3 regions of the Mitsuaria sp. TWR114 genome follow, and region 2 is predicted to be linked to each of the others. Evidence: riboswitches for the same ligand, from Rfam matches in the RefSeq annotation. Region 2 holds a riboswitch; each other region holds the start of a gene.
What was found. A riboswitch is a leader RNA that binds a small molecule or an ion and turns the genes downstream of it on or off. The one in region 2 is predicted to bind S-adenosylhomocysteine.
Positions count from the first base shown of each region.

Region 1: linked by a shared signal. The riboswitch ahead of ahcY (adenosylhomocysteinase) and the one ahead of ahcY (adenosylhomocysteinase) in region 2 are both predicted to bind S-adenosylhomocysteine.
Region 3: linked by a shared signal. The riboswitch ahead of ahcY (adenosylhomocysteinase) and the one ahead of ahcY (adenosylhomocysteinase) in region 2 are both predicted to bind S-adenosylhomocysteine.

Region 1 is NZ_VOSR01000024.1:731-10,746, reverse strand. Features, by position in the region: gene FUT87_RS01400 (TfoX/Sxy family protein) at 1-246, opposite strand, end outside; gene FUT87_RS01395 (5-formyltetrahydrofolate cyclo-ligase) at 336-929, shown strand; gene pepQ (Xaa-Pro dipeptidase) at 926-2,278, shown strand; gene FUT87_RS01385 (proprotein convertase P-domain-containing protein) at 2,404-2,970, opposite strand; gene FUT87_RS01380 (OmpW/AlkL family protein) at 3,208-3,849, opposite strand; gene metF (methylenetetrahydrofolate reductase [NAD(P)H]) at 3,978-4,817, opposite strand; gene FUT87_RS01370 (TlyA family RNA methyltransferase) at 4,814-5,545, opposite strand; gene ahcY (adenosylhomocysteinase) at 5,579-7,012, opposite strand; S-adenosyl-L-homocysteine riboswitch at 7,115-7,213, opposite strand; gene FUT87_RS01360 (HAD family hydrolase) at 7,286-8,077, shown strand; gene FUT87_RS01355 (hypothetical protein) at 8,005-8,496, opposite strand; gene FUT87_RS01350 (oxidoreductase-like domain-containing protein) at 8,739-8,945, opposite strand; gene infA (translation initiation factor IF-1) at 8,989-9,246, opposite strand.
Region 2 is NZ_VOSR01000011.1:10,102-20,117, forward strand. Features, by position in the region: partial or broken gene FUT87_RS30175 (AraC family transcriptional regulator) at 1-531, shown strand, start outside; gene FUT87_RS30180 (helix-turn-helix domain-containing protein) at 583-918, shown strand; gene FUT87_RS00750 (SDR family NAD(P)-dependent oxidoreductase) at 960-1,799, opposite strand; gene infA (translation initiation factor IF-1) at 2,671-2,928, shown strand; gene FUT87_RS00760 (oxidoreductase-like domain-containing protein) at 2,972-3,178, shown strand; gene FUT87_RS00765 (hypothetical protein) at 3,421-3,912, shown strand; gene FUT87_RS00770 (HAD family hydrolase) at 3,840-4,631, opposite strand; S-adenosyl-L-homocysteine riboswitch at 4,704-4,802, shown strand; gene ahcY (adenosylhomocysteinase) at 4,905-6,338, shown strand; gene FUT87_RS00780 (TlyA family RNA methyltransferase) at 6,372-7,103, shown strand; gene metF (methylenetetrahydrofolate reductase [NAD(P)H]) at 7,100-7,939, shown strand; gene FUT87_RS00790 (OmpW/AlkL family protein) at 8,068-8,709, shown strand; gene FUT87_RS00795 (proprotein convertase P-domain-containing protein) at 8,947-9,513, shown strand; gene pepQ (Xaa-Pro dipeptidase) at 9,639-10,016, opposite strand, start outside.
Region 3 is NZ_VOSR01000064.1:769-10,736, reverse strand. Features, by position in the region: gene FUT87_RS03760 (OmpW/AlkL family protein) at 213-854, opposite strand; gene metF (methylenetetrahydrofolate reductase [NAD(P)H]) at 983-1,822, opposite strand; gene FUT87_RS03750 (TlyA family RNA methyltransferase) at 1,819-2,550, opposite strand; gene ahcY (adenosylhomocysteinase) at 2,584-4,017, opposite strand; S-adenosyl-L-homocysteine riboswitch at 4,120-4,218, opposite strand; gene FUT87_RS03740 (HAD family hydrolase) at 4,291-5,082, shown strand; gene FUT87_RS03735 (hypothetical protein) at 5,010-5,501, opposite strand; gene FUT87_RS03730 (oxidoreductase-like domain-containing protein) at 5,744-5,950, opposite strand; gene infA (translation initiation factor IF-1) at 5,994-6,251, opposite strand; gene FUT87_RS03720 (SDR family NAD(P)-dependent oxidoreductase) at 7,123-7,962, shown strand; gene FUT87_RS03715 (AraC family transcriptional regulator) at 8,004-9,023, opposite strand; gene FUT87_RS30285 (AraC family transcriptional regulator) at 9,032-9,968, opposite strand, start outside.

The sequences.
Region 1 (10,016 bases), on a different contig from region 2:
CCGGAAGGGCTCGCAGCCGGCCTCGAGGTAGCGCGGCTGGCTGACGGCGTCCGCCTTCAGGTAGAGCTCGTCGCGGCTGATGATGGCCAGAAACAGGTCGTCGACATAGAGCCCGAAGCCCCCGAACATCCGCCGCGCCAGCACCGGCCCGAGCGGCGCCAGCAGCTCCATGCAGTGGTTGGCGAAATCGCTGCCCGCGCCGGCGACGCGCCGGACGGTTCCCGTGGTGGTGGTGCCTCGTGCCATGGCGGCGACTCTAGCAACCCGCGTCCGGCGCGGCCACAATGGCCGGCTCCGGGGCCCGTCGGTCCCGCTGGGCAACGCGAAGGGGCCGGATGGATCCGAACGACAAGCTGCCGATTTCCGAAGACCGCCAGGCGCTGCGCGAGCGCCTGATCCGCGAGCGCCTGGACCTGCCGGGCCGCCTGGAACTCGCGGACCTGGTGCAGGGCGTGCTGCGCGTGTGGCTGGTGGGACGCAAGGAAAAGCGCATTGCGGCGTACTGGCCGATCAAGGGCGAATTCGATCCGCTGCCGGCGCTGTACCGCTGGAGCGAGGTCGATCCCGAACGCCGCATCGGCCTGCCCGTCGTCGATCGCGAGCAGGGGCGCCTGCGCTTCCACGTCTGGTATCCCGGCTGCCCGATGGAAGAGGACGCGACCGGCATCACCAAGCCCAAGGACACCGAGGCCTTCGAGCCCGAACTCCTGCTGCTGCCCTGCCTGGGCTACGGCCCGGGCGGCATCCGCATGGGCTACGGCGGCGGCTTCATGCTGCGCACCATCGCGCAGATCCAGCCCCGGCCGCAGGCCGTGGGCGTCGGTTTCAGCCACGGCTTCCAGCCGACGCTGACCGCCCAGCCGAACGACGTGCGGCTGGACGCGATGCTGACCGAGATGGGAGTGGTCTGGGAGAATCCGCGCGCATGAATGCCGTCGATTCCCCCGTCCGCCCGACCGCCGACACGCTGGATGCGCTGTATGTGGCCCACCTCGCCGAGCAGCAGCGTCGCACCGAACACGCGCTCCAGCGCGGTGGCTACGACGCGCTGCTGATCGCGTCCGGTGTCGAGAAGTTCGCCTTCCTCGACGACCGGCCCTACGTCTTCCAGCCCAATCCCCACTTCAAGCTGTGGGTGCCGCTGATCCGCCATCCGGACAGCTGGCTGGTGATCCGTCCCGGCCACCGGCCCCGGCTGGTCTACGTCCAGCCCGAGGACTACTGGCATGTGCCGCCCGAGGCGCCGAGCGGCTTCTGGGTGGAGCACTTCGAAATGATCGTCGTGCGCACCCCCGGTGAGGCGCTGCCCTACCTGCAGCTGCCGGGCGAGCTGGCGATCGTCGGCGAGGCCGACGCGGCGCTGGGCGACATCGTCCCGAACAACCCGCCCGAGGTGCTGAACCCGCTGCATCACGCGCGCGCGGTGAAGACCGGCTACGAGCTGCTGCGCCTGCGCGAGGCGTCGACGCTGGGCGCGACGGCGCACCTGGCCGCGCAGCGCGCCTTCCGCGAAGGCCGGTCGGAGGCGGCGATCCATGCCGCCTACCTCCGGGCCTGCGGCCTGGCCGAGCGCGACCTGCCCTACGGCAACATCGTCGCGCTGAACCAGCACGCCGCGGTGCTGCATTACCAGTACCAGGACCAGCGGGCGCCGGCGCAGTCGCTGTCGCTGCTGATCGACGCGGGCGCGCACAGCTGCGGGTATGCCTCGGACATCACCCGCACCACCGGCAACGGCGACGCCAGCTTCCAGGCGCTGGTCGACGCGATGGAGGCCGCGCAGCTGCGCCTGGTCGATCGCGTGCGCGCGGGCGTCGACTACCGCGACATCCACCTGGCCTCGCACCGCGAGATCGCCGGCGTGCTGCGGCAGCTGGGCATCGTGCGGATGGACGAGGACGCGATGCTCGCGCAGGGCGTGACCTCGACCTTCCTGCCGCATGGCATCGGCCACCTGCTCGGCCTGCAGGTGCACGACATCGGCGGCTTCATGGCCGGCGAGGACGGCGGCACGATCCCCAAGCCCGACGGTCACCCCTACTTGCGGCTGACGCGCATGCTGCAGCCCGGCATGGTGGTGACGATCGAGCCGGGGCTGTACTTCATCCCGATGCTGCTGGACAAGCTGCGCGCGACGCCCGCGGCGGCGCAGGTGGACTGGGCGCTGGTCAAGCACCTCAGCGCCTTCGGCGGCGTGCGCATCGAAGACGATGTCGCCTGCCGCCACAGCGGCGCGCCCGAGAACCTGACGCGGGACGCGTTCGCGGCGCTGGGCTGAGCGCTGGCGCCCTCGGCGCCCACCCCGTCACGCATGAAAAAAGGGCCCGCGGGCCCTTTCGTTCATCGTTCCGGTCGTCGAGCGGCGCCCGATGACGGTCGCTGGCGGGCGCTCGCCCGCCGGCCTCAGGCTGCCTTGCGGCGGCGCGCCATGCCCAGGCCGACCAGCGCCAGCCCGGCCAGCGCCAGCGAACCCGGCTCCGGCACGGTCGTCAGCTGCACGTTCCAGTTGTTGATCACGCCGACGTCGGCGCCGGCCAGGTCGGCCACGCGCAGCGTCCAGGTGCCGAAGGCGTCCTGGCCGTTGAAGGCCGACAGCAGTTCTTCCGCGCGGAAGCTGCCGGTGAACGGCGCGGCGCCATTGGCGACGGCGGTGGTCGCCGCATCGTCGAAGACGGTGTTGAAGAAGTTGTCGGCCGATCCGCCGCGGCGGTTGAACAGCTGGACGGTGGTGCCGGTCGGCGCGATCAGCCAGATCGCCAGGTCGGCGTCATAGGTGTGGCGCAGGTCGACGATCGAGACGTTGACGTCGCTCAGCGTGCCGCGGGTGTCGACGTTCAGCGTGGAGGTCACGACGCAGCGGTCGCAGATGGCGGTCGGCGTGGTGCTGGAGGCGGTCACGACCGCGGCTTGGGCGGTGAAGGCGGTGGTCAGGGAGGCGGCGCAGACGGCCAGCAGACGCTTGAAGTTCATGGAGTCAGGGTCACAAAAAAGGTGGCTTGTGACTCCATGTAAGCAGTGTTCATGCCAATGAATTAGGGATGGCGTTCGAATCCCTTCTGGCATAGGCACTTGGCGCTGTTTCCGTGAACAATTCCCGGCGCTCCGCGCGTGCGGTTTTAACGAACTGTCAAGAATCCCGACGTTGGCTGCTTGCGCCGTCCCCTCAGCTGATGCGAGGGCCGAGGGGATGAAACGGATTTCTGGGACTCAGAACCGATAGCCCACGCCGACGCCGATCAGCAGCGGATCGATCTTGAACTTGCCGACCGACGCGCCCTTGGAGCGCACCTCGGTGTCCATCTTGAGCTTCTTGATGTCGAGGTTGATCGACCACCTCGGATCCAGCATCACGTCGAAACCGACCTGCAGGGCCAGGCCGACGCTCTGCTTCTCGATGCTGGGCGCCAGCGCCGCCTGCACGGCCGGCTCGAAGCGGGCGCTGGAGAAGCGCGTGTAGTTGAGGCCGGCGCCAAGGTAGGGGCGGAACTGCCCGTCCGGGTTGAAGTGGTACTGCAGCGTCAGCGTCGGCGGCAGGTGCTTCACGGTCCCGATGCGCACGCCGTTGCTGCGCAGCGTGTGCCGTTGCGGCACGGTCAGGATCAGCTCGGTCGCCAGGTTCGGCGTGATGAAGTAGCTGATGTCGACTTCGGGAATCGTCTTGCGGCTCAGCGACAGGCCGAGCCCGGTCCGGTCCTTGTCCGCCGGGTCGATGTTCACCGCGCGGGCGCGGATCACCCAGGGGCTGCCCTGCGCATGCGCGGGCAGCGCGGTGGTCGTCATCAGCGCCGTGAGCGCCATGAGCGCCGCGGCGCCGAGGGACAAGCGGGATCGGGTGGGGATGCGGGACATACGTTCACTCCTGGTCAATGGGTGACCGGCATTGAACGTGGGCCCCGGGCCGCTGGCCTTGACCGTTCACAAGGAACGGCGGCGCGGCATGAAGACCGCCCGCGGCGGCGCGGACCGCTTGCGCGGGGTCAAGCTTGGGCGGCGAGACCGAGGCGTTTGCACAACTCCAGCGTCAGCGCGCTCTGGTTGAGCGTGTAGAAGTGCAGCCCCGGCACGCCGCCGGCGATCAGGCGCTCGCACAGTCGCGTGACGACGTCCAGGCCGAAGGCGCGCACGGAGGCGGCGTCATCCATGTAGCCCTCCATCTTCAGCGCGACCCAGCGCGGGATCTCGATGCCGTCGCGCTGCGCGAACTGCGCGATGCGCGCGTAGTTGTTGATCGGCATGACGCCCGGCACGATCGGCACCTCCACGCCCAGGGCGCGGGAGGCCTCGACGAAGTGGAAGTAGGCATCGGGGTTGTAGAAGAACTGCGTGATCGCGCCGCTGGCGCCGGCGCGCACCTTGTCGGCGAAGAACTGCAGGTCGCGCGCCGCGTAGCGCTGCTGCGGGTGGTACTCGGGATAGGCCGCGACCTCGATGTCCCAGTCCTCGCCCTGCGTCTCGCGGATGAAGCGCACCAGCTCGGCGGCGTAGCGGAACTCGCCCGCCGTGGCCGTGCCGCTGGGCAGGTCGCCGCGCAGCGCGACGACGCGGCGGATGTCCTGCGCGCGGTAGGTCGCCAGGATCTCGGCGATGTTCTCGCGCGTGGAGCCGACGCAGGACAGGTGCGGCGCGGCGTCGAAGCCCTGCGACGCGATGTCGGCGACGGTCGACAGCGTCTTCTCGCGCGTGGAGCCGCCGGCGCCGTAGGTGACGCTGAAGTACTGCGGATTCACCGCGCGCAGTTCCTGCACGACGGTCTTGAGCTTCTCGGTGCCGACGGGCGTGTTGGGCGGGAAGAATTCGATGCTGACCGGCGTCGTCATGGTTGTTGGATCCAGATGAAGAATTCGGTGTTGCCGTCGCCACCGGTGACGGGGCTTTCGAACCAGCCCTTGACGACGAGGTCGCGCTTCTCGGCGGCGGCCACGGCCTGTTCCTTGACCACGGCGTACTGCGACTTGTCCTTGACGATGCCGTTCTTGTTCAAGGCCTTGGGGCCGAGCTCGAACTGCGGCTTGATCAGCAGCAGCGCCTGGCCTTGCGGCTTGAGCCAGCCGGCCACGTGCTTGATCGTGCCGATCATCGAGATGAAGCTCAGGTCGCCCACGACGAGGTCGAAAGGCTCGGCGGGCACATAGTCCTTCACGTGCATGCCTTCGAGGGCCGTCACGCGCGGGTCGGCCTTCAAGGTCTCGTGCAGCTGGCCGTGGCCGACGTCGATGCCGGTCACGTGCGCCGCGCCGGCCTTGAGCAGCACGTCGGTGAACCCGCCCGCGCTCTGGCCCATGTCCAGGGCCGAGAAACCGGCCACCGACACGCCGACCTTGGCCAGCGCACCCTCGAGCTTGAGCCCGCCGCGCGAGACGTAACGCAGTTCGGCATCGTTCGTCACGCGCATGGGGGTGGTCTCGGGCAGGTCCTCGCCGCACTTGCGCACGACGGTCCAGCCCTTGGGGCCTTCCCACTCGACCGCGCGTGCGTCGATCAGCCGCTGGGCAGCCGAGCGCGTGGGCGCCAGGCCAAGGGAAAGAAGCCGCTGATCAGCACGCATGGTCGGGTCTCGGTTCAGTCGACGGTCAGTCGATCAATAGCGGTAGGTGTCGGGCTTGTAGGGACCGGCCTTGCTGACGCCGATGTAGGCGGCCTGCTCGTCGGTCAGCTCGCTCAGCTGCGCGTTCAGCGTCTTGAGCTGCAGGCGCGCGACGTGCTCGTCCAGGTGCTTGGGCAGCACGTAGACCTGGCCCACGGCATAAGCGTCCTTGTGCGCGAACAGCTCGATCTGCGCGATGGTCTGGTTGGCGAAGCTCGAGGACATCACGTAGCTCGGGTGGCCGGTGCCGCAGCCCAGGTTCACGAGGCGGCCCTTGGCCAGCAGGATGATGCGCTTGCCGTCCGGGAAGATCACGTGGTCCACCTGCGGCTTGATCTCTTCCCACTCGTACTGCTCGAGCGAGGCGACGTCGATCTCGTTGTCGAAGTGACCGATGTTGCAGACGATCGCGTTGTGCTTCATCGCAGCCATGTGCTCGTGGCGGATCACGTTCTTGTTGCCGGTCGTGGTCACGAAGATGTCGGCCTTGTCGGCGGCGTATTCCATCGTCACGACGCGGAAGCCCTCCATCGCGGCCTGCAGCGCGCAGATCGGATCGATCTCGGTGACCCAGACCTGGGCCGACAGCGCGCGCATCGCCTGCGCCGAGCCCTTGCCCACGTCGCCGTAGCCGGCGATCACGGCGATCTTGCCGGCGACCATGACGTCGGTGGCGCGCTTGATGCCGTCCACCAGCGACTCGCGGCAGCCGTAGAGGTTGTCGAACTTGCTCTTGGTGACCGAGTCGTTGACGTTGATCGCGCGGAACAGCAGCGTGCCCTTGGCCGACATCTCCTTCAGGCGATGCACGCCGGTGGTCGTTTCCTCGGTCACGCCGATGATCTCGGCGCTCTTGCGGGTGTACCAGGTCGCGTCTTCGGCGATCTTCTTCCTGATCGCGGCGAACAGGATGCGCTCTTCCTCGCTACCCGGATTGGCCAGGACCGACAGGTCCTTCTCGGCCTTCTGGCCCAGGTGCATCAGCAGCGTCGCGTCGCCGCCGTCGTCCAGGATCATGTTGGGGCCTTCGCCCGCTTCGCCCTTGGCGCCGAACTCGAAGATGCGGTGGGTGTAGTCCCAGTAGTCTTCCAGCGTCTCGCCCTTGTAGGCGAAGACGGGGGTGCCGACGGCGACCAGCGCGGCGGCGGCGTGGTCCTGCGTCGAGAAGATGTTGCACGAGGCCCAGCGGACTTCGGCGCCCAGCGCCTGCAGCGTCTCGACCAGCACGGCGGTCTGGATCGTCATGTGCAGCGAGCCGGTGATGCGCGCGCCCTTGAGCGGCTGGGCCGCGGCGTATTCCTCACGGATCGCCATCAGCGCGGGCATCTCGCTCTCGGCGATCTTGATCTCCTTGCGGCCCCAGTCGGCCAGCGACAGGTCTTTGATCAGGTACTGGTCTTGGGCCAGCGGCTTCAGTTGGGCGTTCATGCGGACTCCTGCGAGGAAGGGCCGTCGACGCCAGCGATCAGGACATGGGGAGAAGTGGGGAGGGCACTTGCCGCTCGGTCCTCACCCGGCCTGCGAAGGGTCGACGGGTGAGCGCGGTTGCCATGGCCGCGGGCACGTCGCCGCGCGGCGGTTCCGAGCCTGGCCTCGATGGGATGGGAGGTCGCAACGCTCCTCGGAACAGGGCGCGATTGTAGACATGTTCCGTTCGACGGCTTGATGACAGCGTCACGGTCGGGGCCACAATCGCCCCTTATGCGAACGATCCCCCCGCTCAGCGACTGTCCCCGCGCGGCCTGGCTCCCCCTGCGCGGGGTGCTGACCGACATCGACGACACCCTGACGGCCGAGGGCGACATCGCCCCCGCCGCGCTGGCGGCCCTGCATCGGCTGCAGGGCGCCGGCGTCCCGGTCATCGCGATCACCGGCCGGCCCGCGGGCTGGAGCGCGCCCTTCGCGTTGGACCGGCCCCTGCGGGGGATCGTGGCGGAGAACGGCGGGGTGCTGCTGCACCGGGAGAACGACGCGCTGGTCACCGAGTTCGCCCAGGACGACGCGACGCGACGGGAGAACTTCGCGCGTCTGCAGGCCTGCGCGGGGGCGATCGTGGCGACGGTGCCGGGCGCCCAGCTGGCGCGCGACAGCGCGGGGCGGCTGACCGACATCGCGGTCGACCACAGCGAATTCACGCGGCTGGACGACGACGCGATCGCCGCCGTCTGCGACCTGATGCGCGCCCATGGGCTGGTGGCGACGGTGAGCTCGATCCACGTCAACGGCTGGATCGGGGAACACAGCAAGTGGACCGCCGCCCAGTGGGCGGTGAAGCGGCTGACCGGGCGAGCGTTCGATCCGCGGGAGTGGGTCTATGTCGGCGACTCGACGAATGACCAGCTGATGTTCGAGCGGGTGCCCCTGTCGGTGGGGGTGGCCAACATCGCGCGTTTCCTGCCGATGCTGGATCACCCGCCGGCCTACGTCACCGCCAGCGAGCGCGGCGACGGTTTCGCGGAAGTGGCCCGCGCCTTGCTGGCCGCGGCCGGCTGAGGGCGGGTCGGCGCGTCCTCGACGGCCGGGACGCGCGGCCGGGGCTGGCGCCCTTCGACCGGATCCCAGGCATGCCGCCCGACCAGCGCCGACACTCCCGGCCAGTCATGCCCGCGCGGCAGCACCCGCGCCAGGCTCGCATGGCTGACGCGTCCGCCGACGGCCACGAGCCGCTCCGCCACCTCGATGCGCCGGCGCCGCAGCCGCGGCAGCAGCCAGCGGTTGGTCGGGCGCTCGCGCAGCACGCTGGGATGCGGCATGCAGCGGTGCTCCGCCATCAGCAGGTGGCGCAGCAGCACCTCCAGTCCGAACGGGTCGAGGTGGCGCCAGTCGGTGCTCAGCCGCGCCAGCGCGAAGCGCAGGTTGGCCTGGGCGTCGGAACGCGCGACATGGAAACGGTTCTGGCCAGTCATGAACATCGGGGCCTCCGATCGGGGGAGATCGATGCGCCCGCGCGGCAAGCGCGGCGCCTGTCCTGGATGTCGGCGGGCGCGCGGGGGTTCTGAAGCCCGAGGATGTCCCCAAAAACGTCACGAAACGCAAACGCCCCTCGACCTGAGGGGGGCCTCGTCGGAGGGAGGCGAGACCCCCGAACGTGGACGGGGCCGCCGGAAAAAGCGAAGGGCCGCGCGAGGCGGCCCTTCCGGGTGGGGGTGAGGCGTCAGCCGGCCTCGGGGTGGCGGGCCTTCCAGGCGCGCATCGCTTGCCGGTAGCGGTCCATCGCCAGGTCGTGCAGGTCGAAGATGCACGGGTCGCAGCCGTTGCCGCAGCAGGCGTCGATGTCCGGCTGCACGGGCGGCTGGGGCATCGGGTCGTCGGCCTCGAGCGAGGCCGGCGCCGCGGCGGGGTCGGGCAGGGCGGTGGTCATGACCGGGAGGCTCCGCGAGGGCTTCGGCCCCCGCGGCGCACGCTCAGCGACGGACCGGCGGCGGTCCCGAGTGGGCCGAGCGCTGCAGGTGACGGAAGGTGATCCGGCCCTTGGTCAGGTCGTAGGGCGACATCTCCAAGGAGACGGCGTCGCCAGCCAGGATGCGGATGTGATGCTTGCGCATCTTGCCGCCCGTGTAGGCGATGACCTGGTGGCCGTTCTCCAGCGTCACGCGAAAGCGCGAGTCCGGCAGGATTTCGTTGACGACACCCTGCATTTCAATCAGTTCTTCCTTGGCCATACGGGAGGCTCCTTTCTTGAAATCGATAAGGGCGCCGGCCGCGGTCTGCCGCGGGCCTTCGCCTCGGGAATCACGGGCGCGCCGTCAATGGCAGCGCGCCCAGGCCGTGCCTTCGGTCTCCGCGTAGCGCAACGCGGCGCGGCGGGTCTCGAAGGTCGGCACGAATCGCATGACGCGATCGATGCTGGCCATGCCGCGTCCGATCGGATCGAGACGGCCGCGGCGAATCCGCCGTCGGCATGGGGTTTGGTCATCGGTGAGACAAGGAATCGCCCCACCTCAATGCTTTTGGTTCGCATAGTTTTCATGAGGTGTGCGCCTTGACAGGCAATCGCAATAAGCAACCGTCTTGGCGCGGTTTGGGAATGTGCCCTTTCCCTGTTTCGATGGCGCGAAGCCGGGGCGGGACACGAAGAGGTGCTCCAGCAGCCGTTCGCCCAAGGACGATCGAACCGGCCGAAGCCAGAAACGCGCAAGCGCACGAACCGGGGGTTGATGCTGGTGCGAGCCGCTCGCAGAAAGGTCCGTGAGAGGGACCGGAGGGGCTGCAGAAGAAGACCTGAAGAGGGTGGTCTTGTGCGAATCAAGCTGCGGATTGTAGCGCAAGCGCGCGAATTGCGCAGCGTCGCTTGCAGTCAGGACGCGGGGATCGTGCGGAAGGGCCGGCGGTTGGCGGGCGGCGCAAGCCCGACGAGCGCGACGAGCACCGCCTGCCGGTCGCGGCGGATCGTGCAAGCGGTCCGCCGGAACGGGCATGCGGCCCCGGGGGC
Region 2 (10,016 bases):
GGCCTATGGCCGACGGTGCTGCCGCGGGTCTGGGCGATCCGGCTGGACGCGCCGGGCGGCGAAATGGCGCATGCGGTGCAGCCGGCCTCGCTGTGCGTGATCGCACAGGGCGCCAAGGAAGTCCACCTGGGCGACGAGCGCTACGTCTACGACGCGGCGCGCTTCATGGTCTTCACCACCGACCTGCCGGTCAGCGGCCGCGTCATCAACGCCACGCCGGAGCGGCCCTACCTCTGCCTGCGCCTGGACTTCGATCCGGAGGAGGTCGCCGAGCTGGTCGCGCGCAGCGGCCCGCCGCGCGGCCCGGCGTCGCCACCGCCAGGGGCGCTCTCCCGTCCGTCCCCGGCGCCGGCCGCGGCGACCGCCTGGTCCACCAGCTTCATCAGCGCCGGGAACTGGTCGCGGTAGGAGACCCCCGACATGCTCGACGCGGCCGGGCGGCTGGTACGGCTGCTGGACCATCCCGAGGACCATGCCGCGCTGGCGCCGATGGCGATGCGCGAGCTCGTCTACCGCGTGCTGCGCAGCGAGCAGGGCGAGCGGCTGGCACAGGTCGCGCGCGCCGACAGCCAGACGCAGCGCGTGCACCGCGCCATCCGCTGGCTGAAGGCGAATTACGCCCAGCCGCTGCGCATCGAGGCGCTCGCCAGAGAGGCGCACATGAGCGCGTCCTCGCTGCACCACCACTTCCGCGCGCTGACCTCGATGAGCCCGCTGCAGTACCAGAAGCAGTTGCGGCTGCAGGAAGCGCGCCGGCTGCTGATCGCGGAGGGACTGGAGGTCGCGCGCGCCGGCCACGCGGTCGGCTACGAGAGCCCGTCCCAGTTCAGCCGCGAGTACAGCCGGCTCTACGGCAGCCCGCCCTCGCGCGACGCCGCCAGGCGCCGGGACACGCCGCCCGCGCGGGCGCTGGCCTGAGCGCCCGGCGGCGGCCGTCGGCGGCCGTCGGCGGTCGTCGGTCAAGCGTCGTCGCGGTCCAGCGAGGCCGACAGCGCGGCATGCGCCTCGACCTCGGCGAGACGCTGGCCGAAGGTCTCGCGCGCCATGCCCAGCGCATCGGAGCCCGCCACGAAATGCAGCGGCGGCGTCGGCATCGCGGCCAACTCGACGAAGGCCCGGCCCAGCTTGGCCGGATCCCCCGGCTGCCGGTGGTTGTAGGCCTCGTAGGTGGACAGCGGCGGCCGCGGCAGCGCGGCGTAGTCCGCGATCGTCCGGGTGCCGTAGCGCACCGAGCTGGCGTCCAGGAAGTCGGTCCGGAAGAAGCCGGGCTCAACCACCGTCACCCGGATGTTGAAGCCGGCCAGCTCCGGCGCCAGCGAGGCGCTGAAGCCATCGACGGCGAACTTCGTCGCGCAGTAGACCGCCGCGCCATCGAAGCCGCGGAAACCGCCGACCGAGGCGATGTTGATCACGTGACCGTCGCGCTGCCGGCGCATGACCGGCAGCACCGCCCGGGTGACGTGCATCAGGCCGAAGACGTTGGTGGCGAACTGGCGCTCGATGTCGTCGGCGCCGATGGCCTCGAACAGGCCCAGCTGGCCATACCCCGCGTTGTTGACCAGCACGTCGATGCGACCGAAGCGCGCGACGGCCTGCTCGACCGCGTGGACCGCGTCGGCCTCGCGGCTGACGTCCAGCGGCAGGCACAGCACGGCGTCGGCGTGCGCCGCATAGGCGTCCTGGAGCGCCGCGACATCGCGGCCGGTGGCGACGACGCGATCGCCGGCGACCAGCGCCGCCTTGGCGATCTCCAGCCCGAAGCCGCGGTTGGCGCCGGTGATGAACCAGATCTTGCTCATGGGATTCCGTCCTTGGAGGGATGACAGGGTGGAGGGATTTCCCCTCGACGGGGGCGCTTGCCGGCGGACCTCGCGAGGGATGGATTCATCGTAGGCAGCGGCCCCCGGGGCCGCATGCCCGTTCCGGCGGACCGCTTGCACGATCCGCCGCGACCGGCAGGCGGTGCTCGTCGCGCTCGTCGGGCTTGCGCCGCCCGCCAACCGCCGGCCCTTCCGCACGATCCCCGCGTCCTGACTGCAAGCGACGCTGCGCAATTCGCGCGCTTGCGCTACAATCCGCAGCTTGATTCGCACAAGACCACCCTCTTCAGGTCTTCTTCTGCAGCCCCTCCGGTCCCTCTCACGGACCTTTCTGCGAGCGGCTCGCACCAGCATCAACCCCCGGTTCGTGCGCTTGCGCGTTTCTGGCTTCGGCCGGTTCGATCGTCCTTGGGCGAACGGCTGCTGGAGCACCTCTTCGTGTCCCGCCCCGGCTTCGCGCCATCGAAACAGGGAAAGGGCACATTCCCAAACCGCGCCAAGACGGTTGCTTATTGCGATTGCCTGTCAAGGCGCACACCTCATGAAAACTATGCGAACCAAAAGCATTGAGGTGGGGCGATTCCTTGTCTCACCGATGACCAAACCCCATGCCGACGGCGGATTCGCCGCGGCCGTCTCGATCCGATCGGGACGCGGCATGGCCAGCATCGATCGCGTCATGCGATTCGTGCCGACCTTCGAGACCCGCCGCGCCGCGTTGCGCTACGCGGAGACCGAAGGCACGGCCTGGGCGCGCTGCCATTGACGGCGCGCCCGTGATTCCCGAGGCGAAGGCCCGCGGCAGACCGCGGCCGGCGCCCTTATCGATTTCAAGAAAGGAGCCTCCCGTATGGCCAAGGAAGAACTGATTGAAATGCAGGGTGTCGTCAACGAAATCCTGCCGGACTCGCGCTTTCGCGTGACGCTGGAGAACGGCCACCAGGTCATCGCCTACACGGGCGGCAAGATGCGCAAGCATCACATCCGCATCCTGGCTGGCGACGCCGTCTCCTTGGAGATGTCGCCCTACGACCTGACCAAGGGCCGGATCACCTTCCGTCACCTGCAGCGCTCGGCCCACTCGGGACCGCCGCCGGTCCGTCGCTGAGCGTGCGCCGCGGGGGCCGAAGCCCTCGCGGAGCCTCCCGGTCATGACCACCGCCCTGCCCGACCCCGCCGCGGCGCCGGCCTCGCTCGAGGCCGACGACCCGATGCCCCAGCCGCCCGTGCAGCCGGACATCGACGCCTGCTGCGGCAACGGCTGCGACCCGTGCATCTTCGACCTGCACGACCTGGCGATGGACCGCTACCGGCAAGCGATGCGCGCCTGGAAGGCCCGCCACCCCGAGGCCGGCTGACGCCTCACCCCCACCCGGAAGGGCCGCCTCGCGCGGCCCTTCGCTTTTTCCGGCGGCCCCGTCCACGTTCGGGGGTCTCGCCTCCCTCCGACGAGGCCCCCCTCAGGTCGAGGGGCGTTTGCGTTTCGTGACGTTTTTGGGGACATCCTCGGGCTTCAGAACCCCCGCGCGCCCGCCGACATCCAGGACAGGCGCCGCGCTTGCCGCGCGGGCGCATCGATCTCCCCCGATCGGAGGCCCCGATGTTCATGACTGGCCAGAACCGTTTCCATGTCGCGCGTTCCGACGCCCAGGCCAACCTGCGCTTCGCGCTGGCGCGGCTGAGCACCGACTGGCGCCACCTCGACCCGTTCGGACTGGAGGTGCTGCTGCGCCACCTGCTGATGGCGGAGCACCGCTGCATGCCGCATCCCAGCGTGCTGCGCGAGCGCCCGACCAACCGCTGGCTGCTGCCGCGGCTGCGGCGCCGGCGCATCGAGGTGGCGGAGCGGCTCGTGGCCGTCGGCGGACGCGTCAGCCATGCGAGCCTGGCGCGGGTGCTGCCGCGCGGGCATGACTGGCCGGGAGTGTCGGCGCTGGTCGGGCGGCATGCCTGGGATCCGGTCGAAGGGCGCCAGCCCCGGCCGCGCGTCCCGGCCGTCGAGGACGCGCCGACCCGCCCTCAGCCGGCCGCGGCCAGCAAGGCGCGGGCCACTTCCGCGAAACCGTCGCCGCGCTCGCTGGCGGTGACGTAGGCCGGCGGGTGATCCAGCATCGGCAGGAAACGCGCGATGTTGGCCACCCCCACCGACAGGGGCACCCGCTCGAACATCAGCTGGTCATTCGTCGAGTCGCCGACATAGACCCACTCCCGCGGATCGAACGCTCGCCCGGTCAGCCGCTTCACCGCCCACTGGGCGGCGGTCCACTTGCTGTGTTCCCCGATCCAGCCGTTGACGTGGATCGAGCTCACCGTCGCCACCAGCCCATGGGCGCGCATCAGGTCGCAGACGGCGGCGATCGCGTCGTCGTCCAGCCGCGTGAATTCGCTGTGGTCGACCGCGATGTCGGTCAGCCGCCCCGCGCTGTCGCGCGCCAGCTGGGCGCCCGGCACCGTCGCCACGATCGCCCCCGCGCAGGCCTGCAGACGCGCGAAGTTCTCCCGTCGCGTCGCGTCGTCCTGGGCGAACTCGGTGACCAGCGCGTCGTTCTCCCGGTGCAGCAGCACCCCGCCGTTCTCCGCCACGATCCCCCGCAGGGGCCGGTCCAACGCGAAGGGCGCGCTCCAGCCCGCGGGCCGGCCGGTGATCGCGATGACCGGGACGCCGGCGCCCTGCAGCCGATGCAGGGCCGCCAGCGCGGCGGGGGCGATGTCGCCCTCGGCCGTCAGGGTGTCGTCGATGTCGGTCAGCACCCCGCGCAGGGGGAGCCAGGCCGCGCGGGGACAGTCGCTGAGCGGGGGGATCGTTCGCATAAGGGGCGATTGTGGCCCCGACCGTGACGCTGTCATCAAGCCGTCGAACGGAACATGTCTACAATCGCGCCCTGTTCCGAGGAGCGTTGCGACCTCCCATCCCATCGAGGCCAGGCTCGGAACCGCCGCGCGGCGACGTGCCCGCGGCCATGGCAACCGCGCTCACCCGTCGACCCTTCGCAGGCCGGGTGAGGACCGAGCGGCAAGTGCCCTCCCCACTTCTCCCCATGTCCTGATCGCTGGCGTCGACGGCCCTTCCTCGCAGGAGTCCGCATGAACGCCCAACTGAAGCCGCTGGCCCAAGACCAGTACCTGATCAAAGACCTGTCGCTGGCCGACTGGGGCCGCAAGGAGATCAAGATCGCCGAGAGCGAGATGCCCGCGCTGATGGCGATCCGTGAGGAATACGCCGCGGCCCAGCCGCTCAAGGGCGCGCGCATCACCGGCTCGCTGCACATGACGATCCAGACCGCCGTGCTGGTCGAGACGCTGCAGGCGCTGGGCGCCGAAGTCCGCTGGGCCTCGTGCAACATCTTCTCGACGCAGGACCACGCCGCCGCCGCGCTGGTCGCCGTCGGCACCCCCGTCTTCGCCTACAAGGGCGAGACGCTGGAAGACTACTGGGACTACACCCACCGCATCTTCGAGTTCGGCGCCAAGGGCGAAGCGGGCGAAGGCCCCAACATGATCCTGGACGACGGCGGCGACGCGACGCTGCTGATGCACCTGGGCCAGAAGGCCGAGAAGGACCTGTCGGTCCTGGCCAATCCGGGTAGCGAGGAAGAGCGCATCCTGTTCGCCGCGATCAGGAAGAAGATCGCCGAAGACGCGACCTGGTACACCCGCAAGAGCGCCGAGATCATCGGCGTGACCGAGGAAACGACCACCGGCGTGCATCGCCTGAAGGAGATGTCGGCCAAGGGCACGCTGCTGTTCCGCGCGATCAACGTCAACGACTCGGTCACCAAGAGCAAGTTCGACAACCTCTACGGCTGCCGCGAGTCGCTGGTGGACGGCATCAAGCGCGCCACCGACGTCATGGTCGCCGGCAAGATCGCCGTGATCGCCGGCTACGGCGACGTGGGCAAGGGCTCGGCGCAGGCGATGCGCGCGCTGTCGGCCCAGGTCTGGGTCACCGAGATCGATCCGATCTGCGCGCTGCAGGCCGCGATGGAGGGCTTCCGCGTCGTGACGATGGAATACGCCGCCGACAAGGCCGACATCTTCGTGACCACGACCGGCAACAAGAACGTGATCCGCCACGAGCACATGGCTGCGATGAAGCACAACGCGATCGTCTGCAACATCGGTCACTTCGACAACGAGATCGACGTCGCCTCGCTCGAGCAGTACGAGTGGGAAGAGATCAAGCCGCAGGTGGACCACGTGATCTTCCCGGACGGCAAGCGCATCATCCTGCTGGCCAAGGGCCGCCTCGTGAACCTGGGCTGCGGCACCGGCCACCCGAGCTACGTGATGTCCTCGAGCTTCGCCAACCAGACCATCGCGCAGATCGAGCTGTTCGCGCACAAGGACGCTTATGCCGTGGGCCAGGTCTACGTGCTGCCCAAGCACCTGGACGAGCACGTCGCGCGCCTGCAGCTCAAGACGCTGAACGCGCAGCTGAGCGAGCTGACCGACGAGCAGGCCGCCTACATCGGCGTCAGCAAGGCCGGTCCCTACAAGCCCGACACCTACCGCTATTGATCGACTGACCGTCGACTGAACCGAGACCCGACCATGCGTGCTGATCAGCGGCTTCTTTCCCTTGGCCTGGCGCCCACGCGCTCGGCTGCCCAGCGGCTGATCGACGCACGCGCGGTCGAGTGGGAAGGCCCCAAGGGCTGGACCGTCGTGCGCAAGTGCGGCGAGGACCTGCCCGAGACCACCCCCATGCGCGTGACGAACGATGCCGAACTGCGTTACGTCTCGCGCGGCGGGCTCAAGCTCGAGGGTGCGCTGGCCAAGGTCGGCGTGTCGGTGGCCGGTTTCTCGGCCCTGGACATGGGCCAGAGCGCGGGCGGGTTCACCGACGTGCTGCTCAAGGCCGGCGCGGCGCACGTGACCGGCATCGACGTCGGCCACGGCCAGCTGCACGAGACCTTGAAGGCCGACCCGCGCGTGACGGCCCTCGAAGGCATGCACGTGAAGGACTATGTGCCCGCCGAGCCTTTCGACCTCGTCGTGGGCGACCTGAGCTTCATCTCGATGATCGGCACGATCAAGCACGTGGCCGGCTGGCTCAAGCCGCAAGGCCAGGCGCTGCTGCTGATCAAGCCGCAGTTCGAGCTCGGCCCCAAGGCCTTGAACAAGAACGGCATCGTCAAGGACAAGTCGCAGTACGCCGTGGTCAAGGAACAGGCCGTGGCCGCCGCCGAGAAGCGCGACCTCGTCGTCAAGGGCTGGTTCGAAAGCCCCGTCACCGGTGGCGACGGCAACACCGAATTCTTCATCTGGATCCAACAACCATGACGACGCCGGTCAGCATCGAATTCTTCCCGCCCAACACGCCCGTCGGCACCGAGAAGCTCAAGACCGTCGTGCAGGAACTGCGCGCGGTGAATCCGCAGTACTTCAGCGTCACCTACGGCGCCGGCGGCTCCACGCGCGAGAAGACGCTGTCGACCGTCGCCGACATCGCGTCGCAGGGCTTCGACGCCGCGCCGCACCTGTCCTGCGTCGGCTCCACGCGCGAGAACATCGCCGAGATCCTGGCGACCTACCGCGCGCAGGACATCCGCCGCGTCGTCGCGCTGCGCGGCGACCTGCCCAGCGGCACGGCCACGGCGGGCGAGTTCCGCTACGCCGCCGAGCTGGTGCGCTTCATCCGCGAGACGCAGGGCGAGGACTGGGACATCGAGGTCGCGGCCTATCCCGAGTACCACCCGCAGCAGCGCTACGCGGCGCGCGACCTGCAGTTCTTCGCCGACAAGGTGCGCGCCGGCGCCAGCGGCGCGATCACGCAGTTCTTCTACAACCCCGATGCCTACTTCCACTTCGTCGAGGCCTCCCGCGCCCTGGGCGTGGAGGTGCCGATCGTGCCGGGCGTCATGCCGATCAACAACTACGCGCGCATCGCGCAGTTCGCGCAGCGCGACGGCATCGAGATCCCGCGCTGGGTCGCGCTGAAGATGGAGGGCTACATGGATGACGCCGCCTCCGTGCGCGCCTTCGGCCTGGACGTCGTCACGCGACTGTGCGAGCGCCTGATCGCCGGCGGCGTGCCGGGGCTGCACTTCTACACGCTCAACCAGAGCGCGCTGACGCTGGAGTTGTGCAAACGCCTCGGTCTCGCCGCCCAAGCTTGACCCCGCGCAAGCGGTCCGCGCCGCCGCGGGCGGTCTTCATGCCGCGCCGCCGTTCCTTGTGAACGGTCAAGGCCAGCGGCCCGGGGCCCACGTTCAATGCCGGTCACCCATTGACCAGGAGTGAACGTATGTCCCGCATCCCCACCCGATCCCGCTTGTCCCTCGGCGCCGCGGCGCTCATGGCGCTCACGGCGCTGATGACGACCACCGCGCTGCCCGCGCATGCGCAGGGCAGCCCCTGGGTGATCCGCGCCCGCGCGGTGAACATCGACCCGGCGGACAAGGACCGGACCGGGCTCGGCCTGTCGCTGAGCCGCAAGACGATTCCCGAAGTCGACATCAGCTACTTCATCACGCCGAACCTGGCGACCGAGCTGATCCTGACCGTGCCGCAACGGCACACGCTGCGCAGCAACGGCGTGCGCATCGGGACCGTGAAGCACCTGCCGCCGACGCTGACGCTGCAGTACCACTTCAACCCGGACGGGCAGTTCCGCCCCTACCTTGGCGCCGGCCTCAACTACACGCGCTTCTCCAGCGCCCGCTTCGAGCCGGCCGTGCAGGCGGCGCTGGCGCCCAGCATCGAGAAGCAGAGCGTCGGCCTGGCCCTGCAGGTCGGTTTCGACGTGATGCTGGATCCGAGGTGGTCGATCAACCTCGACATCAAGAAGCTCAAGATGGACACCGAGGTGCGCTCCAAGGGCGCGTCGGTCGGCAAGTTCAAGATCGATCCGCTGCTGATCGGCGTCGGCGTGGGCTATCGGTTCTGAGTCCCAGAAATCCGTTTCATCCCCTCGGCCCTCGCATCAGCTGAGGGGACGGCGCAAGCAGCCAACGTCGGGATTCTTGACAGTTCGTTAAAACCGCACGCGCGGAGCGCCGGGAATTGTTCACGGAAACAGCGCCAAGTGCCTATGCCAGAAGGGATTCGAACGCCATCCCTAATTCATTGGCATGAACACTGCTTACATGGAGTCACAAGCCACCTTTTTTGTGACCCTGACTCCATGAACTTCAAGCGTCTGCTGGCCGTCTGCGCCGCCTCCCTGACCACCGCCTTCACCGCCCAAGCCGCGGTCGTGACCGCCTCCAGCACCACGCCGACCGCCATCTGCGACCGCTGCGTCGTGACCTCCACGCTGAACGTCGACACCCGCGGCACGCTGAGCGACGTCAACGTCTCGATCGTCGACCTGCGCCACACCTATGACGCCGACCTGGCGATCTGGCTGATCGCGCCGACCGGCACCACCGTCCAGCTGTTCAACCGCCGCGGCGGATCGGCCGACAACTTCTTCAACACCGTCTTCGACGATGCGGCGACCACCGCCGTCGCCAATGGCGCCGCGCCGTTCACCGGCAGCTTCCGCGCGGAAGAACTGCTGTCGGCCTTCAACGGCCAGGACGCCTTCGGCACCTGGACGCTGCGCGTGGCCGACCTGGCCGGCGCCGACGTCGGCGTGATCAACAACTGGAACGTGCAGCTGACGACCGTGCCGGAGCCGGGTTCGCTGGCGCTGGCCGGGCTGGCGCTGGTCGGCCTGGGCATGGCGCGCCGCCGCAAGGCAGCCTGAGGCCGGCGGGCGAGCGCCCGCCAGCGACCGTCATCGGGCGCCGCTCGACGACCGGAACGATGAACGAAAGGGCCCGCGGGCCCTTTTTTCATGCGTGACGGGGTGGGCGCCGAGGGCGCCAGCGCTCAGCCCAGCGCCGCGAACGCGTCCCGCGTCAGGTTCTCGGGCGCGCCGCTGTGGCGGCAGGCGACATCGTCTTCGATGCGCACGCCGCCGAAGGCGCTGAGGTGCTTGACCAGCGCCCAGTCCACCTGCGCCGCCGCGGGCGTCGCGCGCAGCTTGTCCAGCAGCATCGGGATGAAGTACAGCCCCGGCTCGATCGTCACCACCATGCCGGGCTGCAGCATGCGCGTCAGCCGCAAGTAGGGGTGACCGTCGGGCTTGGGGATCGTGCCGCCGTCCTCGCCGGCCATGAAGCCGCCGATGTCGTGCACCTGCAGGCCGAGCAGGTGGCCGATGCCATGCGGCAGGAAGGTCGAGGTCACGCCCTGCGCGAGCATCGC
Region 3 (9,968 bases), on a different contig from region 2:
CTTGTGACTCCATGTAAGCAGTGTTCATGCCAATGAATTAGGGATGGCGTTCGAATCCCTTCTGGCATAGGCACTTGGCGCTGTTTCCGTGAACAATTCCCGGCGCTCCGCGCGTGCGGTTTTAACGAACTGTCAAGAATCCCGACGTTGGCTGCTTGCGCCGTCCCCTCAGCTGATGCGAGGGCCGAGGGGATGAAACGGATTTCTGGGACTCAGAACCGATAGCCCACGCCGACGCCGATCAGCAGCGGATCGATCTTGAACTTGCCGACCGACGCGCCCTTGGAGCGCACCTCGGTGTCCATCTTGAGCTTCTTGATGTCGAGGTTGATCGACCACCTCGGATCCAGCATCACGTCGAAACCGACCTGCAGGGCCAGGCCGACGCTCTGCTTCTCGATGCTGGGCGCCAGCGCCGCCTGCACGGCCGGCTCGAAGCGGGCGCTGGAGAAGCGCGTGTAGTTGAGGCCGGCGCCAAGGTAGGGGCGGAACTGCCCGTCCGGGTTGAAGTGGTACTGCAGCGTCAGCGTCGGCGGCAGGTGCTTCACGGTCCCGATGCGCACGCCGTTGCTGCGCAGCGTGTGCCGTTGCGGCACGGTCAGGATCAGCTCGGTCGCCAGGTTCGGCGTGATGAAGTAGCTGATGTCGACTTCGGGAATCGTCTTGCGGCTCAGCGACAGGCCGAGCCCGGTCCGGTCCTTGTCCGCCGGGTCGATGTTCACCGCGCGGGCGCGGATCACCCAGGGGCTGCCCTGCGCATGCGCGGGCAGCGCGGTGGTCGTCATCAGCGCCGTGAGCGCCATGAGCGCCGCGGCGCCGAGGGACAAGCGGGATCGGGTGGGGATGCGGGACATACGTTCACTCCTGGTCAATGGGTGACCGGCATTGAACGTGGGCCCCGGGCCGCTGGCCTTGACCGTTCACAAGGAACGGCGGCGCGGCATGAAGACCGCCCGCGGCGGCGCGGACCGCTTGCGCGGGGTCAAGCTTGGGCGGCGAGACCGAGGCGTTTGCACAACTCCAGCGTCAGCGCGCTCTGGTTGAGCGTGTAGAAGTGCAGCCCCGGCACGCCGCCGGCGATCAGGCGCTCGCACAGTCGCGTGACGACGTCCAGGCCGAAGGCGCGCACGGAGGCGGCGTCATCCATGTAGCCCTCCATCTTCAGCGCGACCCAGCGCGGGATCTCGATGCCGTCGCGCTGCGCGAACTGCGCGATGCGCGCGTAGTTGTTGATCGGCATGACGCCCGGCACGATCGGCACCTCCACGCCCAGGGCGCGGGAGGCCTCGACGAAGTGGAAGTAGGCATCGGGGTTGTAGAAGAACTGCGTGATCGCGCCGCTGGCGCCGGCGCGCACCTTGTCGGCGAAGAACTGCAGGTCGCGCGCCGCGTAGCGCTGCTGCGGGTGGTACTCGGGATAGGCCGCGACCTCGATGTCCCAGTCCTCGCCCTGCGTCTCGCGGATGAAGCGCACCAGCTCGGCGGCGTAGCGGAACTCGCCCGCCGTGGCCGTGCCGCTGGGCAGGTCGCCGCGCAGCGCGACGACGCGGCGGATGTCCTGCGCGCGGTAGGTCGCCAGGATCTCGGCGATGTTCTCGCGCGTGGAGCCGACGCAGGACAGGTGCGGCGCGGCGTCGAAGCCCTGCGACGCGATGTCGGCGACGGTCGACAGCGTCTTCTCGCGCGTGGAGCCGCCGGCGCCGTAGGTGACGCTGAAGTACTGCGGATTCACCGCGCGCAGTTCCTGCACGACGGTCTTGAGCTTCTCGGTGCCGACGGGCGTGTTGGGCGGGAAGAATTCGATGCTGACCGGCGTCGTCATGGTTGTTGGATCCAGATGAAGAATTCGGTGTTGCCGTCGCCACCGGTGACGGGGCTTTCGAACCAGCCCTTGACGACGAGGTCGCGCTTCTCGGCGGCGGCCACGGCCTGTTCCTTGACCACGGCGTACTGCGACTTGTCCTTGACGATGCCGTTCTTGTTCAAGGCCTTGGGGCCGAGCTCGAACTGCGGCTTGATCAGCAGCAGCGCCTGGCCTTGCGGCTTGAGCCAGCCGGCCACGTGCTTGATCGTGCCGATCATCGAGATGAAGCTCAGGTCGCCCACGACGAGGTCGAAAGGCTCGGCGGGCACATAGTCCTTCACGTGCATGCCTTCGAGGGCCGTCACGCGCGGGTCGGCCTTCAAGGTCTCGTGCAGCTGGCCGTGGCCGACGTCGATGCCGGTCACGTGCGCCGCGCCGGCCTTGAGCAGCACGTCGGTGAACCCGCCCGCGCTCTGGCCCATGTCCAGGGCCGAGAAACCGGCCACCGACACGCCGACCTTGGCCAGCGCACCCTCGAGCTTGAGCCCGCCGCGCGAGACGTAACGCAGTTCGGCATCGTTCGTCACGCGCATGGGGGTGGTCTCGGGCAGGTCCTCGCCGCACTTGCGCACGACGGTCCAGCCCTTGGGGCCTTCCCACTCGACCGCGCGTGCGTCGATCAGCCGCTGGGCAGCCGAGCGCGTGGGCGCCAGGCCAAGGGAAAGAAGCCGCTGATCAGCACGCATGGTCGGGTCTCGGTTCAGTCGACGGTCAGTCGATCAATAGCGGTAGGTGTCGGGCTTGTAGGGACCGGCCTTGCTGACGCCGATGTAGGCGGCCTGCTCGTCGGTCAGCTCGCTCAGCTGCGCGTTCAGCGTCTTGAGCTGCAGGCGCGCGACGTGCTCGTCCAGGTGCTTGGGCAGCACGTAGACCTGGCCCACGGCATAAGCGTCCTTGTGCGCGAACAGCTCGATCTGCGCGATGGTCTGGTTGGCGAAGCTCGAGGACATCACGTAGCTCGGGTGGCCGGTGCCGCAGCCCAGGTTCACGAGGCGGCCCTTGGCCAGCAGGATGATGCGCTTGCCGTCCGGGAAGATCACGTGGTCCACCTGCGGCTTGATCTCTTCCCACTCGTACTGCTCGAGCGAGGCGACGTCGATCTCGTTGTCGAAGTGACCGATGTTGCAGACGATCGCGTTGTGCTTCATCGCAGCCATGTGCTCGTGGCGGATCACGTTCTTGTTGCCGGTCGTGGTCACGAAGATGTCGGCCTTGTCGGCGGCGTATTCCATCGTCACGACGCGGAAGCCCTCCATCGCGGCCTGCAGCGCGCAGATCGGATCGATCTCGGTGACCCAGACCTGGGCCGACAGCGCGCGCATCGCCTGCGCCGAGCCCTTGCCCACGTCGCCGTAGCCGGCGATCACGGCGATCTTGCCGGCGACCATGACGTCGGTGGCGCGCTTGATGCCGTCCACCAGCGACTCGCGGCAGCCGTAGAGGTTGTCGAACTTGCTCTTGGTGACCGAGTCGTTGACGTTGATCGCGCGGAACAGCAGCGTGCCCTTGGCCGACATCTCCTTCAGGCGATGCACGCCGGTGGTCGTTTCCTCGGTCACGCCGATGATCTCGGCGCTCTTGCGGGTGTACCAGGTCGCGTCTTCGGCGATCTTCTTCCTGATCGCGGCGAACAGGATGCGCTCTTCCTCGCTACCCGGATTGGCCAGGACCGACAGGTCCTTCTCGGCCTTCTGGCCCAGGTGCATCAGCAGCGTCGCGTCGCCGCCGTCGTCCAGGATCATGTTGGGGCCTTCGCCCGCTTCGCCCTTGGCGCCGAACTCGAAGATGCGGTGGGTGTAGTCCCAGTAGTCTTCCAGCGTCTCGCCCTTGTAGGCGAAGACGGGGGTGCCGACGGCGACCAGCGCGGCGGCGGCGTGGTCCTGCGTCGAGAAGATGTTGCACGAGGCCCAGCGGACTTCGGCGCCCAGCGCCTGCAGCGTCTCGACCAGCACGGCGGTCTGGATCGTCATGTGCAGCGAGCCGGTGATGCGCGCGCCCTTGAGCGGCTGGGCCGCGGCGTATTCCTCACGGATCGCCATCAGCGCGGGCATCTCGCTCTCGGCGATCTTGATCTCCTTGCGGCCCCAGTCGGCCAGCGACAGGTCTTTGATCAGGTACTGGTCTTGGGCCAGCGGCTTCAGTTGGGCGTTCATGCGGACTCCTGCGAGGAAGGGCCGTCGACGCCAGCGATCAGGACATGGGGAGAAGTGGGGAGGGCACTTGCCGCTCGGTCCTCACCCGGCCTGCGAAGGGTCGACGGGTGAGCGCGGTTGCCATGGCCGCGGGCACGTCGCCGCGCGGCGGTTCCGAGCCTGGCCTCGATGGGATGGGAGGTCGCAACGCTCCTCGGAACAGGGCGCGATTGTAGACATGTTCCGTTCGACGGCTTGATGACAGCGTCACGGTCGGGGCCACAATCGCCCCTTATGCGAACGATCCCCCCGCTCAGCGACTGTCCCCGCGCGGCCTGGCTCCCCCTGCGCGGGGTGCTGACCGACATCGACGACACCCTGACGGCCGAGGGCGACATCGCCCCCGCCGCGCTGGCGGCCCTGCATCGGCTGCAGGGCGCCGGCGTCCCGGTCATCGCGATCACCGGCCGGCCCGCGGGCTGGAGCGCGCCCTTCGCGTTGGACCGGCCCCTGCGGGGGATCGTGGCGGAGAACGGCGGGGTGCTGCTGCACCGGGAGAACGACGCGCTGGTCACCGAGTTCGCCCAGGACGACGCGACGCGACGGGAGAACTTCGCGCGTCTGCAGGCCTGCGCGGGGGCGATCGTGGCGACGGTGCCGGGCGCCCAGCTGGCGCGCGACAGCGCGGGGCGGCTGACCGACATCGCGGTCGACCACAGCGAATTCACGCGGCTGGACGACGACGCGATCGCCGCCGTCTGCGACCTGATGCGCGCCCATGGGCTGGTGGCGACGGTGAGCTCGATCCACGTCAACGGCTGGATCGGGGAACACAGCAAGTGGACCGCCGCCCAGTGGGCGGTGAAGCGGCTGACCGGGCGAGCGTTCGATCCGCGGGAGTGGGTCTATGTCGGCGACTCGACGAATGACCAGCTGATGTTCGAGCGGGTGCCCCTGTCGGTGGGGGTGGCCAACATCGCGCGTTTCCTGCCGATGCTGGATCACCCGCCGGCCTACGTCACCGCCAGCGAGCGCGGCGACGGTTTCGCGGAAGTGGCCCGCGCCTTGCTGGCCGCGGCCGGCTGAGGGCGGGTCGGCGCGTCCTCGACGGCCGGGACGCGCGGCCGGGGCTGGCGCCCTTCGACCGGATCCCAGGCATGCCGCCCGACCAGCGCCGACACTCCCGGCCAGTCATGCCCGCGCGGCAGCACCCGCGCCAGGCTCGCATGGCTGACGCGTCCGCCGACGGCCACGAGCCGCTCCGCCACCTCGATGCGCCGGCGCCGCAGCCGCGGCAGCAGCCAGCGGTTGGTCGGGCGCTCGCGCAGCACGCTGGGATGCGGCATGCAGCGGTGCTCCGCCATCAGCAGGTGGCGCAGCAGCACCTCCAGTCCGAACGGGTCGAGGTGGCGCCAGTCGGTGCTCAGCCGCGCCAGCGCGAAGCGCAGGTTGGCCTGGGCGTCGGAACGCGCGACATGGAAACGGTTCTGGCCAGTCATGAACATCGGGGCCTCCGATCGGGGGAGATCGATGCGCCCGCGCGGCAAGCGCGGCGCCTGTCCTGGATGTCGGCGGGCGCGCGGGGGTTCTGAAGCCCGAGGATGTCCCCAAAAACGTCACGAAACGCAAACGCCCCTCGACCTGAGGGGGGCCTCGTCGGAGGGAGGCGAGACCCCCGAACGTGGACGGGGCCGCCGGAAAAAGCGAAGGGCCGCGCGAGGCGGCCCTTCCGGGTGGGGGTGAGGCGTCAGCCGGCCTCGGGGTGGCGGGCCTTCCAGGCGCGCATCGCTTGCCGGTAGCGGTCCATCGCCAGGTCGTGCAGGTCGAAGATGCACGGGTCGCAGCCGTTGCCGCAGCAGGCGTCGATGTCCGGCTGCACGGGCGGCTGGGGCATCGGGTCGTCGGCCTCGAGCGAGGCCGGCGCCGCGGCGGGGTCGGGCAGGGCGGTGGTCATGACCGGGAGGCTCCGCGAGGGCTTCGGCCCCCGCGGCGCACGCTCAGCGACGGACCGGCGGCGGTCCCGAGTGGGCCGAGCGCTGCAGGTGACGGAAGGTGATCCGGCCCTTGGTCAGGTCGTAGGGCGACATCTCCAAGGAGACGGCGTCGCCAGCCAGGATGCGGATGTGATGCTTGCGCATCTTGCCGCCCGTGTAGGCGATGACCTGGTGGCCGTTCTCCAGCGTCACGCGAAAGCGCGAGTCCGGCAGGATTTCGTTGACGACACCCTGCATTTCAATCAGTTCTTCCTTGGCCATACGGGAGGCTCCTTTCTTGAAATCGATAAGGGCGCCGGCCGCGGTCTGCCGCGGGCCTTCGCCTCGGGAATCACGGGCGCGCCGTCAATGGCAGCGCGCCCAGGCCGTGCCTTCGGTCTCCGCGTAGCGCAACGCGGCGCGGCGGGTCTCGAAGGTCGGCACGAATCGCATGACGCGATCGATGCTGGCCATGCCGCGTCCCGATCGGATCGAGACGGCCGCGGCGAATCCGCCGTCGGCATGGGGTTTGGTCATCGGTGAGACAAGGAATCGCCCCACCTCAATGCTTTTGGTTCGCATAGTTTTCATGAGGTGTGCGCCTTGACAGGCAATCGCAATAAGCAACCGTCTTGGCGCGGTTTGGGAATGTGCCCTTTCCCTGTTTCGATGGCGCGAAGCCGGGGCGGGACACGAAGAGGTGCTCCAGCAGCCGTTCGCCCAAGGACGATCGAACCGGCCGAAGCCAGAAACGCGCAAGCGCACGAACCGGGGGTTGATGCTGGTGCGAGCCGCTCGCAGAAAGGTCCGTGAGAGGGACCGGAGGGGCTGCAGAAGAAGACCTGAAGAGGGTGGTCTTGTGCGAATCAAGCTGCGGATTGTAGCGCAAGCGCGCGAATTGCGCAGCGTCGCTTGCAGTCAGGACGCGGGGATCGTGCGGAAGGGCCGGCGGTTGGCGGGCGGCGCAAGCCCGACGAGCGCGACGAGCACCGCCTGCCGGTCGCGGCGGATCGTGCAAGCGGTCCGCCGGAACGGGCATGCGGCCCCGGGGGCCGCTGCCTACGATGAATCCATCCCTCGCGAGGTCCGCCGGCAAGCGCCCCCGTCGAGGGGAAATCCCTCCACCCTGTCATCCCTCCAAGGACGGAATCCCATGAGCAAGATCTGGTTCATCACCGGCGCCAACCGCGGCTTCGGGCTGGAGATCGCCAAGGCGGCGCTGGTCGCCGGCGATCGCGTCGTCGCCACCGGCCGCGATGTCGCGGCGCTCCAGGACGCCTATGCGGCGCACGCCGACGCCGTGCTGTGCCTGCCGCTGGACGTCAGCCGCGAGGCCGACGCGGTCCACGCGGTCGAGCAGGCCGTCGCGCGCTTCGGTCGCATCGACGTGCTGGTCAACAACGCGGGGTATGGCCAGCTGGGCCTGTTCGAGGCCATCGGCGCCGACGACATCGAGCGCCAGTTCGCCACCAACGTCTTCGGCCTGATGCACGTCACCCGGGCGGTGCTGCCGGTCATGCGCCGGCAGCGCGACGGTCACGTGATCAACATCGCCTCGGTCGGCGGTTTCCGCGGCTTCGATGGCGCGGCGGTCTACTGCGCGACGAAGTTCGCCGTCGATGGCTTCAGCGCCTCGCTGGCGCCGGAGCTGGCCGGCTTCAACATCCGGGTGACGGTGGTTGAGCCCGGCTTCTTCCGGACCGACTTCCTGGACGCCAGCTCGGTGCGCTACGGCACCCGGACGATCGCGGACTACGCCGCGCTGCCGCGGCCGCCGCTGTCCACCTACGAGGCCTACAACCACCGGCAGCCGGGGGATCCGGCCAAGCTGGGCCGGGCCTTCGTCGAGTTGGCCGCGATGCCGACGCCGCCGCTGCATTTCGTGGCGGGCTCCGATGCGCTGGGCATGGCGCGCGAGACCTTCGGCCAGCGTCTCGCCGAGGTCGAGGCGCATGCCGCGCTGTCGGCCTCGCTGGACCGCGACGACGCTTGACCGACGACCGCCGACGGCCGCCGACGGCCGCCGCCGGGCGCTCAGGCCAGCGCCCGCGCGGGCGGCGTGTCCCGGCGCCTGGCGGCGTCGCGCGAGGGCGGGCTGCCGTAGAGCCGGCTGTACTCGCGGCTGAACTGGGACGGGCTCTCGTAGCCGACCGCGTGGCCGGCGCGCGCGACCTCCAGTCCCTCCGCGATCAGCAGCCGGCGCGCTTCCTGCAGCCGCAACTGCTTCTGGTACTGCAGCGGGCTCATCGAGGTCAGCGCGCGGAAGTGGTGGTGCAGCGAGGACGCGCTCATGTGCGCCTCTCTGGCGAGCGCCTCGATGCGCAGCGGCTGGGCGTAATTCGCCTTCAGCCAGCGGATGGCGCGGTGCACGCGCTGCGTCTGGCTGTCGGCGCGCGCGACCTGTGCCAGCCGCTCGCCCTGCTCGCTGCGCAGCACGCGGTAGACGAGCTCGCGCATCGCCATCGGCGCCAGCGCGGCATGGTCCTCGGGATGGTCCAGCAGCCGTACCAGCCGCCCGGCCGCGTCGAGCATGTCGGGGGTCACCGCGCTGACGAAGAGGCCGCGGCCCGTGTCCTCGGCGCCGCGGGCGGTCGCCGCGGCCGGCGCCGGGGACGGACGGGAGAGCGCCCCTGGCGGTGGCGACGCCGGGCCGCGCGGCGGGCCGCTGCGCGCGACCAGCTCGGCGACCTCCTCCGGATCGAAGTCCAGGCGCAGGCAGAGGTAGGGCCGCTCCGGCGTGGCGTTGATGACGCGGCCGCTGACCGGCAGGTCGGTGGTGAAGACCATGAAGCGCGCCGCGTCGTAGACGTAGCGCTCGTCGCCCAGGTGGACTTCCTTGGCGCCCTGTGCGATCACGCACAGCGAGGCCGGCTGCACCGCATGCGCCATTTCGCCGCCCGGCGCGTCCAGCCGGATCGCCCAGACCCGCGGCAGCACCGTCGGCCATAGGCCCTCGCGCGGCGCATGGCGGCGCAGCATCGCGCCGAGCTCGGCGATCGCATCGGGCGCGGCCATCGCCGCGTCGGTGTCGGTGTGAGTGAAGGTCGTGTCCATGGCCCCGCTCATCCCGCGCGCAGCAGTTGCTCGATGTCGGTCCGCGGCGGCGTGCCGAAGAGGCGCCGATATTCGCGGCTGAACTGCGAGGCGCTTTCGTAGCCGACCTGGTGCGCCGCGGCCGCCGCATCCAGCCCGCTGCCCAGCATCAGCCGCCGCGCATGCTGCAGCCGCAGCTGCTTCTGGTACTGCATCGGCGACATGCTGGTCAGCTGCTTGAAGCGCTGGTGCAGCGTCGAGGCGCTCATGTGCGCCACGGCGGCCAGCTCGTCGATGCTGATCGCCTCGCTGAAGCGGCGGTTCAGTTCGTCGAGCGCGCGGGACAGGCGGCGCGTGGCGCTGTCCTGCTGCGCCAGCGCGCGCAGGCGCGGTCCGAGCGGGCCGGTCAACACCCGGTAGAAGATCTCCCGCTGCAACAGCGGTCCCAGCACGCGCTGGTCCTGCGGCGAGTCCAGCAGCTGCATCAGCCGCAGCGCCGCGCCCAGCAGCGACTCGGACACCGGTGCGACGTTCAGCCCCGACTGCGCCCCCGGCGGCGCATCGGTGCCGGCCGGGCCGACCTCCAGCATCAGCTCCGCCAGCGTCGCGGTGTCGCAGCCGATGCGCACGCACAGGTAGGGCTTGTCCGGCGTCGCCTCGATCACGCCGCCCTTGGGCAGCATCGGCATCGAGACCAGCAGGAAATGCAGCGGGTCGTAATACAGCGTCTCGGTGCCGAGCTCCACCTTCTTGCGGCCCTGCAGCACGATCGCCAGGCCGGGCTCGTAGAGCGCCGGCGCGGTCTTGGGGGTGCTGCAGCTGGCCTTGATCAGCTGCAGGCAGGGGATCGCCGTGGCGGACGTGCCGTCGCCATCGACATGCCGGAGCGTCAGATCCACCATCTGCGCGCGCAGTGCCTGCAGCGCGTCGGGGAAGCCGTCGGCGAGAGGAATCGGAGTGGGTGCG